Regions from separate parts of the Pseudoalteromonas sp. TAB23 genome, predicted to be linked through region 1. Evidence: predicted binding sites of a transcription regulator. Region 1 holds the regulator's gene; each other region holds the start of a gene.

Region 1 (2,194 bases):
ATAGACGATAACGATATTACTCTTTTACCTATGCATAGTCGTGCTAGATTAGGCATTGGCTACTTACCGCAAGAGTCTTCAATATTCAGAAAGCTGACTGTTTATCAAAACTTAATGGCCATTTTAGAAACGCGCAAAGAGTTAAATAAACAAGCTAGAGAAGACACTCTCGATAAATTATTAGATGAATTTAGCATACAACACATTCGTGATAGCCAAGGTATGGCATTGTCGGGTGGCGAACGTCGTCGTGTTGAAATAGCACGTGCGCTGGCAGCAGATCCTAAATTTATATTACTGGATGAACCATTTGCAGGTGTTGACCCGATTTCGGTATTAGACATAAAGAAAATAATAGAACATCTTAAAAATCGTGGGATTGGTGTATTAATTACCGATCATAACGTAAGAGAAACCCTTGATGTTTGTGAAAAAGCCTACATTGTTTCTCATGGGGAGCTGATTGCATCAGGTACTCCAGAACACGTATTAAATGATAAAACAGTACGCGATGTTTACTTAGGCGAGCAATTTAGGCTGTAACATTTACGCCATGTCTTTAAGCATCTGCTAGTATTAATTATAACAACATAAAAGGATTGTTAGAGATACATGAGGCAATCACTACAGCTGCGCATGGGCCAGCAACTTACAATGACTCCACAGCTGCAACAAGCTATTCGTTTGTTGCAACTCAGTACATTGGATCTCCAGCAAGAAATACAAGAAGCTCTCGACAGCAACCCGCTATTAGAGGTTGAAGAAGCAGACTATTCAGAAGACGCTGCAGGTAAAAACGAGCAAAAAGCAGATACAGATGACATAACTGTTAGCGCATCTGCCGATGATGCTCCAAGCGAATACGAACAAGATAGTGGTGAAGCACTTGCAAAAGACACGCTAAGTGACGACATGGCTATGGATGTTAGTTGGGATGAGTACATGAGTGCCGCCCCAGCAGCATCATCGGGTCCGATGCCTGAAGACGAATCAATATACCAAGGCGCCTCTACTGAAACGCTCCATGAGTATTTAATGTGGCAGTTACAACTAACGCCATTTAGCCCTACAGACGAAGCTATTGCTATTGCTATTGTAGAAGCCGTCGATGATTCAGGTATTTTAACACTAAGCTGCGAAGAGATTTTAGAAAGCTTTAATCAAGAAAACGAAGATGATAACGAAGTCGAACTTGATGAAATTGAAGCTGTATTAAAACGCATCCAACTGTTTGATCCTGTTGGTATTGCTGCACGTAGTTTACAAGAGTGTTTGTGTATTCAGCTTAACCAGTTTGATAAAGAAACACCTTACATTAATGAAACAAAAATGATTTTAACCGAGCATATTGATTTATTAGCTGCTCGTGACTATCGTACATTAATGAAGAAAACTAAGCTCAAAGAAGAAGAGCTTAAAGAAGTAATGACATTAATACATACTCTTAGCCCTAAACCTGCAGATACTATTGTAAGAGAAGAATCTGAGTATGTTATTCCCGATGTGTCAGTTAAAAAAATTAAAGGCCGCTGGGTTGTTGAGTTAAACCCAGATAGCATGCCTAAAATTCGTGTTAATAGCCAATACGCTGCAATGTCTCGCACTGTAAAATCCAGTGGTGACAGCCAGTTTATTCGCTCGCATTTACAAGAAGCTAAATGGTTTATTAAAAGCTTAGAAAGTAGAAACGACACGCTATTAAAAGTAACAAATTGTATTGTTAAGCAACAACAAGGCTTTTTTGAACACGGTCCTGAAGCCATGAAACCAATGGTTTTAAATGATGTTGCTGAAATGGTAGAAATGCACGAATCAACAATTTCGCGCGTAACAACCCAAAAGTATATGCACACACCCCGTGGTATATTTGAGCTTAAATATTTTTTCTCAAGCCATGTAAGCACCGAAAACGGTGGTGAATGTTCATCTACAGCAATCCGTGCGCTTATCCGAAAATTAATCGCAGCAGAAAACTCAGCAAAACCATTGAGTGATAGCAAAATAGCGGATATATTGGCTGAGCAAGGAATTAAAGTAGCGAGACGTACAATCGCAAAATACCGCGAATCTCTGGCTATTCCACCGTCAAATCAGCGTAAAAGTTTGATTTAAGACGCAAAAAAAGAGGGTAATGCTTATGCAACTAAACTTAACTGGTCGTCACGTAGAATTAACCGATTCACTAAGAGACTAT
Region 2 (2,194 bases), on a different contig from region 1:
TCTGGGTGATGTAGCATCGCATTATGGCGCTATAACCGATGCTGCTAAATGGTTGCTTACCATTGCAATGGTGTTTGGTCGTTTAGAAATATTTACTTTATTAGTGTTATTTACGCCTACTTTTTGGCGTGGATAAACGAGCGGCTTAAGTTTTAAATTACGAACTATTGGGAAAGGGATATGCCAACAAATTTAGAAAAGCTAAAGCATATAAGTGTAGGCAGCTTAGTTGACCTAGAAATATTAACACCTACAAGCAGTAAGCGTGTTAAAACTGAATTAGTTGGTTTACTCGATAAACAGTTTATTATTTTAAATTATCCCAATGCTAAGCGTTTACCTGCAGCGAGTGACTATTTACGTGATGGTGTAATGGTTGTTGTAAGAGCACTGATTGAAGGCAGTGGCGGGCAAGTTATTGCGTTTCGCCAGCAAATTATGTCAGTAGCCTCTCATCCCGCTAAACTCGTCTTTATTAACTTTCCTAAGCAAGTGCAGCTATTTGCGCTACGCTCGCAAACACGCATACCTACCTTGTTACCTGCAAAGCTAAAACTAAGTGACGATAGAGTGCTTGAAGGCCTTATTAAGGACATTTCACTCACTGGTGTAATGTTTGATATTAGAGGCGATCAGCAAGCTGAAGGTATTAAAGATATGCAATGCACTGTCGTACTCAATAGTAGTGATAAAGATTTTGAAGGTGAAATTTGCAGTGTTAAAGAGCATGTCGCAGGTGTGCACTGCGGAATTAAGCTACTAGCAAGCGAGGATGAAATGAAAACCTTTATGAAAGAGCATTTTATAGACCCATCTGCGCTTGAGCCCACCGTTGAATAAATCGTTTTTCGCTTATTTGCAACAAAATGGCGTTTTACGTGAGGTATTTATAAAGTATTTTTTTGTTTTTATATAATTAAAAATATTATTCAAATAAAACAATGTTTTACGTGTTTTTTATTATGGCTTGTTTTTTGTTGTTATAGCTACTTCGTTAAAATTAACCTTAATTATTTTTTAAAATCCCTCCTTTTATAGATCTACATTTTAAAATGTATCTTTTTATATAAACATAACTATTTGTTTTTAATGACTTTAGTTTTTCACCTCTAAAGCGTGTTGCGAAAAGGCAACAGTAATGACTCTGAAAATTCCTACTTATTGTACGTTTTCTTTTTAATTTGTTGAAATTTAATGGCTTTTCAATGTTGGCATTTAAGTTGTAATAGTCAGGGTGTACTGAACGAAATCGTGATTCAAAGTGAAATACTTAATCGCACACACATAAATTTGAAGGATACATATTATGAAAAGCATTAATAAAACTTTAGCACTTATCGCTATTGCATCTTCTTCAGCCGCTTTTGCAGCAACAGATTTTGACACACTTGATGTAGATGGCAGTGGCACAATTAGCCAAGCAGAAGCATCAGTAGACGCAAAATTAATGAGCATGTTTTCTGAGCTTGATACTGACCAAAATGGTGAGTTATCAAAAGAAGAATTTTCAGAAGCTTAATTAAAAAGTATTTATCCTGAGTTGCCAAAGACAACCTAAGTAGGCAAGGGAGCTTACGAAAGAGGATAACAAGGAAGTTAAAAATTACGTTTTAAGTTAAACGAAGCAATTTTTTTGATAGAACATTGAAGGATTAAGTTATGAAAAATTTAAATAAAGCATTAGCACTTATAGTACTAGCATCTTCTTCAGCTGCATTTGCAGCATCAGATTTTGACAGCCTTGATATCGATGGTAGCGGCACAATTAGCCCAAGCGAAGCGGCAGTCGATACAGATTTAATGGCTGAATTTATTGAGCTAGATACCGACGGTAGCGGCGAGCTTTCTAAAGAAGAATTCGCTAATTACTAATTACTAATTACTAATTACTAATTACTAATTAATCTTTTCAGATTAAACATTTTTCACAGTCAGGGATCTTTGAAAAGGACTTCCCATATTACTAGGAATATTATTATGAAAACATTAAATACAACACTTGCAGTTATCGTTTTAGCATCTTCATCAGCAGCATATGCCGCAGTAGATTTTGCCTCTTTTGATGCAGATGGTAACGGTGCTATTACAATGGAAGAAGCAAAGGTTAACCCTCAGCTTGTAAAGATTTTTGATGATTTGGATACTGATGGTAATGGTGAAATCTCTAAAGAAGAGTTTTCAAAAGTACAGTAAT
Region 3 (2,194 bases), on a different contig from region 1:
ACAATTTACAAATAACTCACTTGATTTAGCAATCACTGGTGAAGGTTATTTTGCGATGACCGACGATTTATCTTCGCAAGATTTAACATATACACGTGCAGGTGCATTTAAGCTTAACCAAGATAACTTTATGGTTGACGCAAAAGGTAACTTTTTACAAGCATTCCCAGTTGATTCATCTACAGGTGATACAACGTCGGTAAGTTTGAGCACAACTGATCCAATTCAAATCCCTGATTCGTCTGGTTCACCTCGCGCAACAGAAAATGTATTTTTGTCGTTTAACTTAGATGCAACGGCGGATCCAACAGGTCTAGATTTTGACCCTGCTTCTAGTGGTACTTATAACTCATCTACGTCAACAACGGTATATGATTCACTAGGTGAACCACATATTTTACAATACTTTTTTGCTAAAGAAGATGATGCCGCAGCAGGTGGTACAGATAACAGTTGGGAAGTATACGCAACACTCGATGGCAAAGTAGTTGATGGCACAACTGGTGGAGAACAAACAACGACACCTTATACACCACTAACTACCCTAGGTTTTAACTCAAGTGGTTTACCATCAACAACAGGTGGTGTGGCAAATACAAATACAACTACTTTTGATGAAATACTGCTACCAGCGGGTTCTGGTGCTGGTTTATCAACATTACTAGACAATGGTGCAACTTTCCCAGGTACTGGTATTGAGCTTAACTGGCGCGATGAAAATAACACGGCAGGACGTATCCCAACTCAGTATTCAAGTGGTTTTGAAGTAAAAGCACTCGATCAAGATGGTTCAACGGTAGGCCGTTTAGCCGGAATTGATATAGGCACAGACGGTAAAATTGTCGCTTCTTACAGTAATGGTGACTCAACATTCCTAGGCCAAGTGGCTATGGTACGTTTTCCAAATTCACAAGGGTTATCACAAGTGGGTGATACAAGCTGGAAGCAAAGTATTGATTCAGGTGAACCTGTAGCGGGTGAAGCAGGTTCGGGCACGTTTGGTGGAATTAACTCATCAGCGCTTGAGCAATCAAATACAAATCTTACTAATGAACTTGTAGACTTAATCACTGCACAGCGTAATTACCAAGCAAACTCACGTGCGCTTGAAGTTAACTCAACTATTCAGCAAAGTATTTTGCAGATTCGATAAGCTAAACCCCATTAAATATATTAGGCTGCATTTTTGCAGCCTTTTTTATAAGCCCTCTTTGTAAGCCCTTCTAAATACCTCTCAATGTTGCGTCAAATTTAATCTGGCACCTATTTTGCATTTATAAGTTCAGAGATTTTTATGTGAGTCGATACTATGGACAAAATGGTCTACATTGCGGCCTCTGGCGCTAAGCAAAGCCTACAAGGGCTTGCTTTAAAAGCCAATAATTTGGCAAATGCAAATACAACGGGTTTTAAAGCTGACTTTGCGCAAGCACGTTCTATGCAAGCGTTTGGCGAAGGTTTGCCTACACGTGTATTTTCAATGCAAGAGCGTCCGGGTTCAAACATGGTATCGGGTGGCATTGTTCAAACCGGGCGAGACTTAGATATCGCGATGAGCGATAACGCATGGCTTGCAGTTCAAGATGCCTCCGGTAATGAAGCTTATACAAAAGTGGGTACGTTAAACATTACTGCTCAAGGCATGCTCGTAACCAGCCACGGTCGTCAAGTTATTGGCGAAGGGGGACCTGTTATTTTACCTGTCCCAGTCGAAAAAATAGGGTTTAGCCAAGATGGCGCTATTCAAGTTCGACCACAAGGCGCTCCCGCTAACTTTTTAGAAGAAATAGACACGCTTAGAGTGGTAGAAGCAAATAGCTCACAGCTCGAAAAAGGTAACGATGGTTTATTTAGACCAAAAGCAAATGTAACAGTAGATACCTCTGCCAATGTAAAAGTTTTAAGTGGTTCGCTTGAAATGTCGAATGTGAACCCTGTTCACGAAATGGTCGACATGATAAGCCACCAGCGCCAATTTGAATTACAAGTGAAATTAATGAAAACAGCTGAAGAAATTGACGAGCGTCAAGATCAGTTATTACGCATAGTTTAACTTTAAAATGAGGACACGATTATGAATCCAGCATTGTGGATCAGTAAAACTGGGCTAGACGCTCAACAAACCGATATATCGGTTATCTCAAATAACTTAGCGAATGCGAGTACTGTAGGTTACAAAAAAAGCCGCGCTATA
Region 4 (2,194 bases), on a different contig from region 1:
AAGTCAAAACCTGACTTTTCAGCAGAAGCAGCTTACCTTTCAATGAAAGTAGGCAAACCTATTCGTGTGCAATGGACGCGTGAAGACGACATACAACATGGTTTTTACCATGCAGTTTCGGCTCAGCACATTGAAGCATCGCTAGATAAAAATGGCGCTATAGAATCTTATTTACACCGCACCGCGTTTTCACCAATTACCTCTACCTTTTCAGAAGGGGCGACTACGCCAGGAAGCTTTGAACTGCGCTTAGGATTTACCGATAACCCTATTAACACACCTAATATGAAGTTAGAAAACGGTGATGCGCAAGCCAAAGCACGAATTGGTTGGATGCGCTCTGTATCAAATATTTTTCATGCCTTTGCTATTCAGTCATTTATTGGCGAAGCAGCGCATAAAGCCGGTCGCGACCAAAAAGACTATTTACTAGACACGATAGGTCCGAGTCGCATTGTTGATGTAACTGAGCAAAATGCCACATACGATAATTACGGTGGCGATAAAGCGGTTTATCCTCTAGATATTGGCAGACTGCGCCATGTTATTGAAAAAGTAGCTGACATGAGTAAATGGGGGCGAGAGCTTCCTAAAGGTCGAGGTTTAGGAATAGCAGCACACAGAAGCTTTTTAACTTACGTAGCTACGGTAGTTGAGGTAGAAGTATCGGATGCTGGCGATTTAAAAGTAATTAAGTCGTGGGTTGCCATTGATGCGGGTACGGTTGTAAATACCGACACCGTTAAAAACCAAACCCAAGGTGGCTCTATTTACGGTATTACAACTGCAATCAGCGATGGTATTACCTTTGATAAAGGGCGCGTACAGCAAAGTAACTTTCATGATTATCGTGTACCGCGTATGAGCGACTCACCTCTTGAGATTGACGTTGAAATTGTACAAAGTGATGCACCACCAGCAGGAGTAGGCGAGCCGTCTACACCAGTTTATGCGCCAGCATTATGTAATGCTATTTTTGCAGCGTGCGGAAAGCGTATTAGGCAGTTACCGATTGGTAACCAATTAAAAGCGTAGCTAAATAACCTACAGCTTAAACAAAAAAAACCGCCAAATGGCGGTTTTTTTAAAAGCGGTTAACGCGGTTTAACGACCTTTTTCAAACTCATCAACTTCACGCTCTGCTTCTTCTTTAGATTTACCGTATTGCTGCTGAATTTTACCAACTAGCTCTGTACGGCTACCTTCAATTTTATCTAAATCGTCGTTGGTAAGATCGCCCCATTTTTGTTGAGCCTTACCTTTAAGTTCTTTCCAATTACCTTCGATACGATCGCTGTTCATAAGTTTATCCTTACTTTAGGTTAGTGAATTAACTGTCAGTTATAAAGTAGCAAGCCTTGTACCAAGGAATAATAATGGTTTTATTGTTTTTATTATCAGTTGGTTATATTTTTATGTTGAGCGATTTTGTTTTTAATATTGCGCTATTTATTAAAAAATATACATAGCAGCCTGTAATTATTGCTGACATAAGTTACGCCGCTTTGATGTAACTCATTCTTAAATTTTTGTTTTAAGCTAATATGCAGGTATTAAACAAAGTAGTTAACCTGAGTGAGTTATGAATACAAAAACGTGTGAATACGGAGTGGATGACTGCTCATACAAAATGGCAGGTGAGTTAGCAGGTATTACACAATTGGTGAATGCGTTTTACGATAATATGGACGCTTTAAAAGAGGCTGAAAATATAAGGAGTATGCATTCAAAAGATTTATCAGCATCACGTAAAAAGCTCGCTTACTTTTTGTCGGGCTGGTTAGGTGGTCCTAAATTATACGCTGAACATTTTGGCAGTATTAACATTCCTCAAGCGCACAAACATCTACATGTAGGAATTGAGCAAAGTGATGCATGGCTTTTATGCATGCAAAAAGCGGTTGATGAGCAACCTTACGAAGCACCATTTAAAATTTACTTAATGCAGCAATTACGAGTGCCTGCAGATCGAATTAGAATGGTGTCGGGTAGCTAATAGCAATTATTAATAAATATCAACCGCAGCTAGGCTTTGGTTTTTTGTTACAATGCCTGCAAAGCAATTTAGGGTAAATAGCTGTGCTGCCGGTTCAAGACATATATCAACAACTCGTTACTACATTACAAAGTAATCCTATTACGTTATTACAAGCGCCGCCTGGTGCGGGTAAATCTACGTGGTTGCCGCTGCAAC

The links. Region 1 encodes sigma-54, which starts transcription at its own class of promoters, with help from an activator protein. Its sites were predicted from a motif close to GTTGGCACGNNNNTNGNNT; they were not measured.
Region 2: the regulator sigma-54 is predicted to act here: its motif matches at 1,208-1,226, upstream of L654_RS0103805 (EF-hand domain-containing protein).
Region 3: the regulator sigma-54 is predicted to act here: its motif matches at 1,256-1,274, upstream of L654_RS0117260 (flagellar basal body rod protein FlgF).
Region 4: the regulator sigma-54 is predicted to act here: its motif matches at 1,350-1,368, upstream of L654_RS0105575 (CsbD family protein).

What each region holds. Positions count from the first base shown of each region.
Region 1 is NZ_AUTP01000133.1:18,708-20,901, reverse strand. It holds gene lptB (LPS export ABC transporter ATP-binding protein) at 1-543, shown strand, start outside; gene L654_RS0104915 (RNA polymerase factor sigma-54) at 613-2,112, shown strand; gene hpf (ribosome hibernation promoting factor) at 2,138-2,194, shown strand, end outside.
Region 2 is NZ_AUTP01000120.1:10,904-13,097, reverse strand. It holds gene L654_RS0103815 (TrkH family potassium uptake protein) at 1-136, shown strand, start outside; gene L654_RS0103810 (flagellar brake protein) at 181-840, shown strand; gene L654_RS0103805 (EF-hand domain-containing protein) at 1,307-1,519, shown strand; gene L654_RS0103800 (calmodulin) at 1,660-1,872, shown strand; gene L654_RS0103795 (EF-hand domain-containing protein) at 1,978-2,193, shown strand.
Region 3 is NZ_AUTP01000278.1:8,253-10,446, reverse strand. It holds gene flgE (flagellar hook protein FlgE) at 1-1,153, shown strand, start outside; gene L654_RS0117260 (flagellar basal body rod protein FlgF) at 1,310-2,053, shown strand; gene flgG (flagellar basal-body rod protein FlgG) at 2,075-2,194, shown strand, end outside.
Region 4 is NZ_AUTP01000143.1:11,572-13,765, reverse strand. It holds partial or broken gene L654_RS01000000125565 (molybdopterin cofactor-binding domain-containing protein) at 1-1,035, shown strand, start outside; gene L654_RS0105575 (CsbD family protein) at 1,105-1,302, opposite strand; gene L654_RS0105565 (group II truncated hemoglobin) at 1,583-1,996, shown strand; gene hrpB (ATP-dependent helicase HrpB) at 2,080-2,194, shown strand, end outside.